3 regions of the Streptomyces sp. NPDC051219 genome follow, and region 2 is predicted to be linked to each of the others. Evidence: riboswitches for the same ligand, from Rfam matches in the RefSeq annotation. Region 2 holds a riboswitch; each other region holds the start of a gene.

Region 1 (3,266 bases), on a different contig from region 2:
AGGCCCTGCGGGCACCGGCGTTCGCGGACAGCGAAGTGGACCGGCTCGTACGCAACCGGCTCGACGAGATCCCGCACGAGCTGGCCAATCCCTCCCGCCGAGCGGCCAAGCAGCTCTACGCCGAGCTGTTCCCCGCCGAGGTACGCATGTCGCGCCCGCGGCAGGGCAGCGAGGAGACGGTCGCGCGGATCGACTCCGCGGCCGTGAGGGGCTTCTACGAGGCCTACGTCCGCCCCGCGACGACGACCGCGGTGGTCGTCGGCGACTACGCGGGCACCGATCTGGACGCCGTGCTCGCGGAGACGCTGGGCGCCTGGACCGGTGGCGCCGCGAAGCCGCGCCCGGTGCCGCCGGTGAGCGCCGACGACACCGGTCGTGTGGTGATCGTCGACCGCCCCGGCGCCGTGCAGACGCAGCTGCTGATCGGCCGCGTGGGCCCCGACCGGCACGACCGTGTCTGGGCGGCGCAGGTACTGGGCACGTACTGCCTCGGCGGCACCCTCACCTCCCGGCTGGACCGCGTCCTGCGGGAGGAGAAGGGCTACACCTACGGGGTCCGGGCCTTCGGCCAGGTTCTGCGTTCGGCTGCTCCTGATCCCTCCGGGGGCGCGCCGGGCGCCGCCATGCTCGCCATCAGCGGCTCGGTCGACACCCCGAACACGGGCCCGGCGCTGGAGGACCTCTGGAAGGTGCTGCGCACGCTCGCTGCCGAGGGGCTCACCGACGCCGAACGGGACGTCGCCGTACAGAACTTGGTGGGCGTCGCTCCCCTGAAGTTCGAGACGGCCGCGTCCGTCGCCGGCACGCTCGCCGACCAGGTCGAACAGCACCTCCCGGACGACTACCAGGCGCAGTTGTACGTACAGCTGGCCGAAACCGGCACGGTGGAAGCCACGGCGGCGGCAGTCAGCGCGTTCCCGGTCGTCCGGCTGGTGACCGTGCTCGTGGGAGACGCGTCGCAGATCAAGGAGCCGGTGAAGGCGCTCGGGATCGGCGAAGTGACCGTTGTCACCGGCTGATCGGGCGTAAGCGGCAGGAAGAGGGACGAGAGGGACCCCGGTGGCCAGGGAGCCGCCGGGGTCTCCTTTATGTCCGGTTTATTGCGGAGGTTGGGTATCTGGCCTGTGGCGTGCACTACAAAAAACCGTGTCTGTTTGGTGATTGACAGATGAGACGCCTAGCGTCTGTCCGGCTGTCCGTCAGATGTGAGCGCCGCACCCGCGGCACCGGACAGCCATCGCCGAGTCCCCGTCAGGCGCGAGCCTGGGGAGCCGGGGACCCACCACGTCCCTGGGGTGAATCGGGCCTCCTCGCCAGAGGAAGCCCGTAGGAGACCTTCCTGCTCCGAACCCGTCAGCTAACCCGGTAGGCGAGAAGGAAGGAAAGGATCAGCCTCTTCATGGCGTTCACCCGTGCCACCGGGAAGCACCGTCGTCCGAGCCGTATGACCCGCCAGAGCGCGAACATCGCGGGCATCGCCACCCTCGCCACCGCAGGCGTCGTGGGCACGCTGAGCTCGCCGGCCTTCGCCGCCGCCGACACCGCGGCCGCGACGGTCGAGGACACCGGCCTCAACGCCATCGTCGTGGCCGACACCCTCGCCGCGCAGATCGACGCCCAGGCCCGGGCCCAGCAGCAGGCCGCCGACGCGGCCGCCGCCGAGGCGAAGGCCGCGGCCGAGGCGAAGAAGAGGGCCGAGGAGGCCAAGCGCAAGGCGGAGGCGAAGGCCAAGGCGGAGCGTGAGGCCAAGGAGCGCGCGGCCCGCGAGGCCGAGCGCAAGCGCCTGAACACCTATGTCTCCCCCGTCGCCGGCTCGTACGTCTCCACCGCCTACCAGGCGGGCGGCGCCGTCTGGTCCTCCGGCAGCCACACGGGCATCGACTTCCACGCGGCCTCCGGCACCTCGGTGCGCGCGGTGGGCACGGGCACCGTCGTCGAGGCCGGGTGGGGCGGCGCGTACGGCAACAACGTCGTGATCAAGATGAACGACGGCACCTACACCCAGTACGGCCACCTGTCCTCCCTCTCGGTCTCCGTCGGGCAGTCCGTCACCCCGGGGCAGCAGATCGGCCTCGCCGGCTCGACCGGCAACTCCACCGGGCCGCACCTCCACTTCGAGGCCCGGACGAGCCCGGAGTACGGGTCGGACATCGACCCGATCGGCTACCTGCGCTCGCACGGCGTCAACCTCTGACACCCGGAACCGACCGTTCCGTGAAGGCCCCGGCTGCTGTCGGGGCCTTCGGCGTTCTCCCGGCGTTCCGCGTCGCGCGCTCGGGCAGGGGATTCCGGCCAAAAGATATGCATGGATTCCCGGCCGCCATCGGAAATTCGCGCGCGCTGCAATAGAGTCGCAGAACAGGCGTCGTTCGACCGCGTTTCGCGGAGATTAAGGCGGAGGTCCGGTCATGCGCATTCCCGCGCACTCGGTATGCACGGCAATCCGCGACGACATCGTCTCCGGTGTCTTCGAACGCGGCAGCCGCCTCACCGAGGAGGTACTCGCCCGCCGTTACGGCGTCTCGCGCGTCCCCGTCCGCGAGGCTCTGCGCACCCTGGAGTCCGAGGGCTTCGTGGTCACCCGCCGGCACGCGGGCGCCTGCGTGGCCGAGCCCTCCGAGCAGGAGGCGGCCGACCTGCTGGAGATGCGGATGCTGCTCGAGCCCCTGGGTGCCGCGCGGGCAGCCCAGCGCCGGACCGAGGCGCACCTCAAGGTGCTGCGCGGTCTGGTACGCCTCGGCCAGGATCGGGCCCGTCGGGGACAGGGTGAGGACCTGCGCTCGCTGGGCGGCTGGTTCCACGAGACGCTGGCCCAGGCATCGGGCAGTCCCGGCCTCACGGCGCTGCTCACCCAGCTCCGGCACAAGATCGCCTGGATGTACGCGGTCGAGGCGCCCGTCCGCCCGCTGGAGTCCTGGGCCGAGCACGGCGCGATCGTGGACGCCGTGGCCCGCGGTGACGCGGAACGGGCCCGGGCGCTGACGGTGCAGCACTCGGAGCGGGTCGCCGCCGCGCACCGGCTGCGGCGCACCGAAAGGGTGAGGACTTCGCAACGTGCCGTAAACATCGCGAGCGCCCCCAATTAACAGATCCGCCGTATACAAAGAAAGGTTGATTCCCGGGGACTATTTCCGGCTGCCCGCATTTGATGACACGTACATAAGACGTGCAAAACAAGTGCGGTAAAAACGCCGGAGCCGCGGCTTCCCTTTCGGGTGCCGCGGCTCCGGCGTTACTGCGCCGGCCGGCTGTGGCCGGTACGGGTC
Region 2 (3,266 bases):
AAGTTGCCGCCGTCAGCGGTGTAGGCGTCGAGGACCGAAGGACTGCGCGCGGTCGGCGGTCCAGCCGAAGACGTTGCCGCCGAGAGCGAGGGGGAAGACCTGAAGGCTGGACGTACCCAGCTTGCGGAGAGAGGTCATTCGTTGATCAACAGGCCGGGACGGTTCCGGTATTCCGGACCGCCCCCGGGCCCTCGGAGATCAGACCGTGAGGCCCTTGCCGCGCAGCCACGCCAGCGGGTCGACCGTGCTTCCGCCCGTGCGCACCTCCAGGTGCAGGTGCGGGCCGGTGACATTGCCGGTGGCGCCGACTCGCCCGATGGTCTCGCCGTTGGTGACCTGGCCGGAGGTCACGGACATCGAGGAGAGGTGGCAGTACCAGACCTCCGTGCCGTCCGCGAGCTCCAGCACGATGCGGTAGCCGTAGGCCCCGGACCAGCCCGCCGACTTGATGGTCCCGCCGTGGACCGCCTTGACCGGCGTACCCGTCGGCGCGGCGAAGTCGAGACCGGTGTGCTGACCGGAGGACCACATCGAGCCGGACTGACCGTAGTGCGAGGTCAGGGTGTAGGAAGAGGTGGGGAGGGAGTAGCCGGCCGCCAGCTTGGCGAGCCGCTCGGCCTCCGCCTCGGCCTTCGCCGCCTCTTCCGCGGCCTTCTTCTCCGCGGCCGCCTTCGCGGTCGCGGCGTCCTGCTGCTTCTTGGCTTCCGCCGCTGCCGTGTCGGCCGCGGCCTTCTCCGCGGCGGCCCGGGCCTCGGCGTCGGCGGCGTCCTGCTGCTGCTCGGCCTGGAGCAGGATGCGGGTGCGCAGTGCCTCGCCCGCGTCGGTGGTGCCCTGCTGGGCCTCCTCGGCGCTGACGCCGGCCATGGTGAGCGGGGCGTCGACCGAGGTGTTCTCGTCCTCGTCGCTGTCGTCACCGGATATCAGCGCGCCCACGCCGGGCAGCGATCCGGCGTCCGGCAGCGCGGAGGTGATGGAGTCGGGAAGCGAGATGGTGACGGCCGGCTTGTCCTGCGCGGTGGCGATGCCGCCTGCGCCGACCGCGGCGATGACGCCGACTCCGAGAACCGTGGAGCTGCGCGCGAGTCCGCCGCGCTGCTTGGCGACGCGGTGCCGGCCGCGTACGGGACGGACGGAGTCCTCAGTGGGGTTCCACTCCTCCCACGCCCCCTCCTCGACGCCGAATCCTTCGGTGCCTCCCGGAACTGACTTCGTCATGAACCGGGTTACTTCGGGGGCAGGGCTGTTGGACGCCACGGAGGCGTGCTCCTTTCCTTCCTTCTCGCCTACCGGGTTAGCTGACGGGTTCGGAGCAGGAAGGTCTCCTACGGGCCGGTTTCAGCCCGATTCACCCCAAGTTGGTGGTTCCCCGGTTCCCTTGCGGAATTCGGCGCATGCGCACGGTGCCGTCTCTTGCGACGGCTGGGACGACCGCGCTGCGTTATCGAACGTTAATAGACACCAGGGCCGGATTCCAAGCTGTTCCCATTGATCGTTAAGGCTCCCCGGCCGGACTTTCCGGGACAGGAGGGTGCGATATCGGGCGAGTTGACCGCCTCTCACAAAACACCCGCACCCTGATGGTTCGTCAATTGTTATGCGGAGCGGTGCCTTTCGACTACGCACCGTGTCCGTTCCTGCCGACCACCGGTACGGTGGTACGCCGGTCCGACTGTCTCTCCGCAGGGCGGCTGACCGCCAGCAGCGCCATGTCGTCGGTCGAACCGCCGCCCGTGTACTGCCGCACATCGGTGACCAATGCGGCCAGCAACGCGTCGGGCCCCGAGAAAATGCGGCCCCGGAGCCGTTCCTGCGGGTCGTAGAAGTTCCCGGCCGCGTCCCGCGCCTCGGAGAGCCCGTCCGTGTAGAGGAGCAGGGTGGCTCCGGGCGGGAACTCATGCTCCTCCGCTCGGTCGGGCCAGCCGGCCAGGTCGCCCATCCCCAGCGGCAGCGCGGTTTCGGCGGGCGTGAGCGCCTCCACCCTCCCGTCGGCGTACAGCCGCAACGGCTCCGGATGCCCCCGGTTCACCAGCCGCAGCCCGCCACCGTCGTGCGGGATCTCCGCCAGCACGGCCGTGGTGAAGCCTTCCACCGCGTCGAGACTGTCCCGGCGGGTTCCCTCGCGCCGCAGTGCCCGCTCCAGCCGCTGCGCCACCCCTTCGAGGGTGGACTCCTGCTCGGCGGCCTCGCGGAACGCCCCGATCACGATGGCGACCGCCTCCACCGCTTCGAGTCCCTTGCCTCGTACGTCGCCCACGATCAGGCGTACTCCGTACGGCGTGTCCTGTACGGCGTAGAGGTCACCGCCGATGAACGCGTCCGCCTGCGCGGCCTCGTACCGCGCGGCGACGTGGAGCCCGCCGATCCGTTCGACCGGGGTCGGGAGCAGGGCGCGCTGGGCGGCCTCCGCGATCCCGCGCGCGGAGGCGAGCCGCTCGCCACTGCGCCGTACGACCCGGTTGGTGAGCAGCGCCAGAGCGGCCACGGTCACCACGGTGACCAACTCGGTCACCGCCTCCACCTTCAGCATCGTTCCGTTGCGGATGTGCAGGAGGAGCACGGCCAGGGAGGCGGTCGCGCCGGTCAGGAAGGTGGTGCCGAAGGAGAACAGCGGCGCGGCGATGAGCGGCGCCGCCGAGAAGAACGGTGACCCGGTGAAGCCCGGCGGGGTCGAGAGATCGAAGACCATGCCGACGACGATCAGCAGCGCGGGCAGGGTGCGGACAAAGCGGCGCGTGATCCTGCTCCCGATGCCTTCGTCCTGGTCCCGGTCCTCGATGTGCCCTCCTTCGTGCCCCACTCACCCAGGCTGTCCGCACCGCCGGGAGGCGGCGACCGGGCAACGGCCAACCGGGCGACGAATGGGAAGGGAACCGCCGCCGTCCCGAGACGCCGGCAGTCCCGCCCCCCGGCAGCCCCCCGCCCCTCGGCTATCCGTCGGACAGGTGCCGCTCGCCGTAGATCCTCATCGCATCGCGGATGAAGGCCGCTGTGCCGGTTCCGTGCTTGTCGAACGTGGCGGTGAAGCGGGGGTCGGAGACATACATCTCACCGAGCCCGACGAAGTACGAGCGGGTCGGCGTGCCAGTCACCGAAAGCCACTCGCACTGACGGTGGGTGATGGCCTGCACGTCGTCACTCTCGGCGGCCATCCCGTCCCGGAGCGCCCGCGCGAAGTCCTTGGCGATGGAGACCTGCCGTTCCTTGAACTCGCGCTTCTGCTCTTCGGTGAGCGAGCGCCACCAGCGGTCCCCCTTCTCGTAGGCTTC
Region 3 (3,266 bases), on a different contig from region 2:
GCCCGCTTGATCTGCTTGACGACGGTGTGGTCGTCGGGCAGCCGCAGGCCCCGCCGGTCCGCCAACCCGGCCGGGAGTCCAAGGCGTTCGGCAGCAGTCCCCGTGAGAACGATCAGCGGGTCGGCGTCCTTGCCGTTGCGGTGCAGCCGGGTCGCGCCCAGCTTGGCCTCGTTCAGCGTCCAGTCGACCAGCAGGGGGATGTCGGTGGCCGGGCAGTCGAGCACCAGGCCGCCGACGCAGTACGCCGATCCGTCGCCGTCCAGCACCGCCAGCGGGCCGTGAGCGAAGCGGGGGTCCACGTCGACGGCGGGTTGATCGGCAGCCCGCTTCCGGGCAGCCTGTTTTGGGGCGGCCTTCTTCGGCGCGGCCTGCCGGGCGCCCGAACGGGCCGACGGTGAGGCCGTCGACTGCCGGGGGTGCGCCGACCGTGTCGGAGGAGCGGCCGGCTCGGACACCATCGGCACGGGCGCGGGCCGGGGCGCGGCCTCCGGAGCGGGCACCTCCGCCTCCGGCGGCGCCGGAGTGAAGGTCTGCGGCACCGGGGGCGCCGAGGCGGCGGTCGAAGGTGCGGGGTGGCGGGCGGCAAGGCCGTCCAGGAGCCGGGCGTACGCGGCCCGCTTCGGCGGCCGTGGATCGGTCCGCCCCGACTCCCAGCCGGTCACGGTCTCGCGCCGCACCGAGAGGGCCCTCGCGACCTGCTCCTGGCTCAGGCCGGCCGCCTCACGCAGCCGCCTGCGCTCGTCGGGATCCGGAAGCGCGTCATGCGCGGCCGCCTGCTCCAGAAGGGCATCGACCGAAGCGAACAGCTGCTCGTGCTCGTTGGGCACAGCAGACCACCTCCACACGGATCACCCTATCCGAAGCGAACAGTCGATCACACGCGAAACGCACAGTGGGCGCTTGATCCGCCGAAAGGGCGAGTGGTGGAGGACGGTGGGGAGCAGTGGGCCGGGGGGAGCAGGTGGTCGGCAACGGAGATTTCGGCACCTCCTGCCCGTGGCGGCGGCGCGCCGGGCAGGAGGTGCCGAACCACTCGGCGAGGCCTAGTAGGGCCCGTTCACGTTGTCGATCGAGCCGTACCGGTCGGCAGCGTAGTTGCACGCGGCCGTGATGTTGGCGACCGGGTCATAGCTGTCCATCGACGTACCGGGCACGTGGTAGGCCCGGAACGTCGGGTCGATGACCTGGAGGAGCCCCTTGGACGGCGTGCCGGCCACGGCGTTGGAGTCCCAGTTGTTGATCGCCAGCGGGTTGCCCGACGACTCGCGCATGATATTGCGGTGGATGCCTTCGTAGCTGCCGGGTATGCCGTGCTCTGCCATGACCGCGAGCGACTCGCGAATCCAGCCGTCGAGGTCGTTGGTGTAGGTGGGCTTCGCGGCAGCAGGCTTCGCGGTGGCCTTCTTCGCCACACCAGCGCTCGTGCCGGGCGCAGTGGTCTTCTGCTCGGCAGCGTCAGCCGCCTTCGCGCCGATCGTCAGCGTCTGGCCGGGACGAATCAGCGAGGGGTTGGCCCCGACGACCTTCCAGTTGTCCTTGTACAGCTTCTTCCAGCCGCCGCTGAGGTTCTGCTCCTGGGCGATCTTGGACAGGTAGTCGCCCGCGACCACGGAGTACATCTTGGGGGCGGCAGCGGCGGCTGCGACCGGAGCGGCGGCCTTCTCGGCGGCAACGGTTGGCGCGGCCTTCTCCACCGCGATGGCGCCGGTGGCGCCCATCAGCGGCAGTGCGAGAGCGGCGCCGCCGGTGCCCGCGGCCACAAAGCCACGGGTGATCGGGTTGGCCTTGGGACGACGGTGCTTACCCTTTGCGGGCATGACGAATTCCTCTCCGTCGCCTGCGAGGTGAGCTGTCGGGTTCGGGCTGGAGATGCCCGGCCGCGGTGTGCTGCGACTTAACCCCGAGCCGTTCCGGATTCCGGATCGGCGGCTTACCTGGGTCCCCCGCTCCTGCCGTGCGTGAGTGGTGGGTGCGGTTTCCAGGCGGTGGCAGGATTCGGCGGTCCACCTGGATTGACGGTGACCGTAAGCGAGATCGGCCGGGCGGAACAAGCCCTGAATTCTGCAACGCAATCCACAAGGCGGATCCGGGAGGGGGAAATCCCGTCACCCACCCTGGAGTGAAAACTCAACTTTCTTTCTCTGGAAGGGGAATGAACGCGGTGGGGGATTCCGTGCAACGGTGCGGATGTGAGCGGAATCACTGGTGGCATTGGGCAACCCCCGCCGCCCTAGCCGATGAGCGATACGACAACTCGCGTGAATAGCCTGGAAATAGACGTGAGGGCCTATTCGGGCATTACGTGTCATACATGCCATTGCCGGTCGAAAAACTCGCCCAGCGAGGGTGTTTTCGCCCGCGCGCCTCGCAGCCACTCACTCCGGCGGGCCGATACGGCGCACGCTCCGTTCGGCTGAGAGGGATCGACACTGGTGGCAAATTTGCCCATATTGCTCATCCTATTTCCGCATCAGTCTAGTATGTCCACATTTTTCTAGTAGTTCACTACATGGACATACATGGACACGCTCTCCCGATGCCGTGGACCATCGTCGCGTCTCCGTCTGACGTCGCCGCGAACGACTCACCCTTTCGCTTATGCCGAGCTCGTCGGGCCGCCTTGATCTCGCTCCGCGCCAGGAATTTCCAACTCCGTGACGGCGGAAGGCAGTCGCACGCCTCGACGGAATTTCACTCGCTGTAGCGCTGGAACCAATGGGTGTTGTAGTGGCGGGCTATGGAATGCGGGAGGGCCGGGTCGGTCAGGAGGCGGTAGACGTACTCGGCGGTGTCCAGCGTGGCGCCGGTCGGGTCTGCGGCGATGTAGCTGCCGATCACATGGCCATGCATCTCCTGTTCGGTCGCCTCAAGGCCCAGGCCGGTGAGTACGTCGGCGCGGGCAGTGAAGCGCGGGGCCACGACGAGAGCCTGACAGGGGATCACCCGGCCGCCCGCCAGAGTCAACCGGGTGAGACGGTCGCCCGCCACCGCGAGACCCGTCACCAGGCCGTCCACCACCGCGATACCGCGGGCGGCGAGTTGCTCGTACTCGTCGCCGCTCAACTGGGGTGCGGTGTGGAGGAAGAGGGTCACGGTCTTGCTCCACTGCCGCCAGAGCAGGGCCTGGTGGACCGCCGGCGGCCCCGTGGCCAGGACGCCGATCGCCTGGTCGCGGACCTCCCAGCCGTGGCAGTAGGGGCAGTGCAGCACATCGCGCCCCCACCGCTCCGCCACGCCGGCCACATCCGGCAGCTCGTCGACCAGGC

The links. A riboswitch is a leader RNA that binds a small molecule or an ion and turns the genes downstream of it on or off. The one in region 2 is predicted to bind cyclic di-AMP.
Region 1: another riboswitch for cyclic di-AMP. It lies ahead of AB0M62_RS13515 (M23 family metallopeptidase); the one in region 2 lies ahead of AB0M62_RS05040 (M23 family metallopeptidase).
Region 3: another riboswitch for cyclic di-AMP. It lies ahead of AB0M62_RS24935 (LysM peptidoglycan-binding domain-containing protein); the one in region 2 lies ahead of AB0M62_RS05040 (M23 family metallopeptidase).

What each region holds. Positions count from the first base shown of each region.
Region 1 covers NZ_JBFBAS010000009.1:94,967-98,232, reverse strand. Annotated here, with positions in the region: gene AB0M62_RS13520 (pitrilysin family protein) at 1-1,019, shown strand, start outside; cyclic di-AMP (ydaO/yuaA leader) riboswitch at 1,229-1,387, shown strand; gene AB0M62_RS13515 (M23 family metallopeptidase) at 1,400-2,194, shown strand; gene AB0M62_RS13510 (GntR family transcriptional regulator) at 2,409-3,086, shown strand; gene AB0M62_RS13505 (HPr family phosphocarrier protein) at 3,265-3,266, opposite strand, start outside.
Region 2 covers NZ_JBFBAS010000003.1:40,130-43,395, forward strand. Annotated here, with positions in the region: partial or broken gene AB0M62_RS05035 (aldo/keto reductase) at 1-138, opposite strand, end outside; gene AB0M62_RS05040 (M23 family metallopeptidase) at 199-1,215, opposite strand; cyclic di-AMP (ydaO/yuaA leader) riboswitch at 1,266-1,400, opposite strand; gene AB0M62_RS05045 (PP2C family protein-serine/threonine phosphatase) at 1,616-2,776, opposite strand; gene AB0M62_RS05050 (MerR family transcriptional regulator) at 2,928-3,266, opposite strand, start outside.
Region 3 covers NZ_JBFBAS010000025.1:54,112-57,377, forward strand. Annotated here, with positions in the region: gene AB0M62_RS24930 (helix-turn-helix domain-containing protein) at 1-827, opposite strand, end outside; gene AB0M62_RS24935 (LysM peptidoglycan-binding domain-containing protein) at 1,044-1,817, opposite strand; cyclic di-AMP (ydaO/yuaA leader) riboswitch at 1,822-2,011, opposite strand; partial or broken gene AB0M62_RS24940 (NAD(P)/FAD-dependent oxidoreductase) at 2,797-3,266, opposite strand, start outside.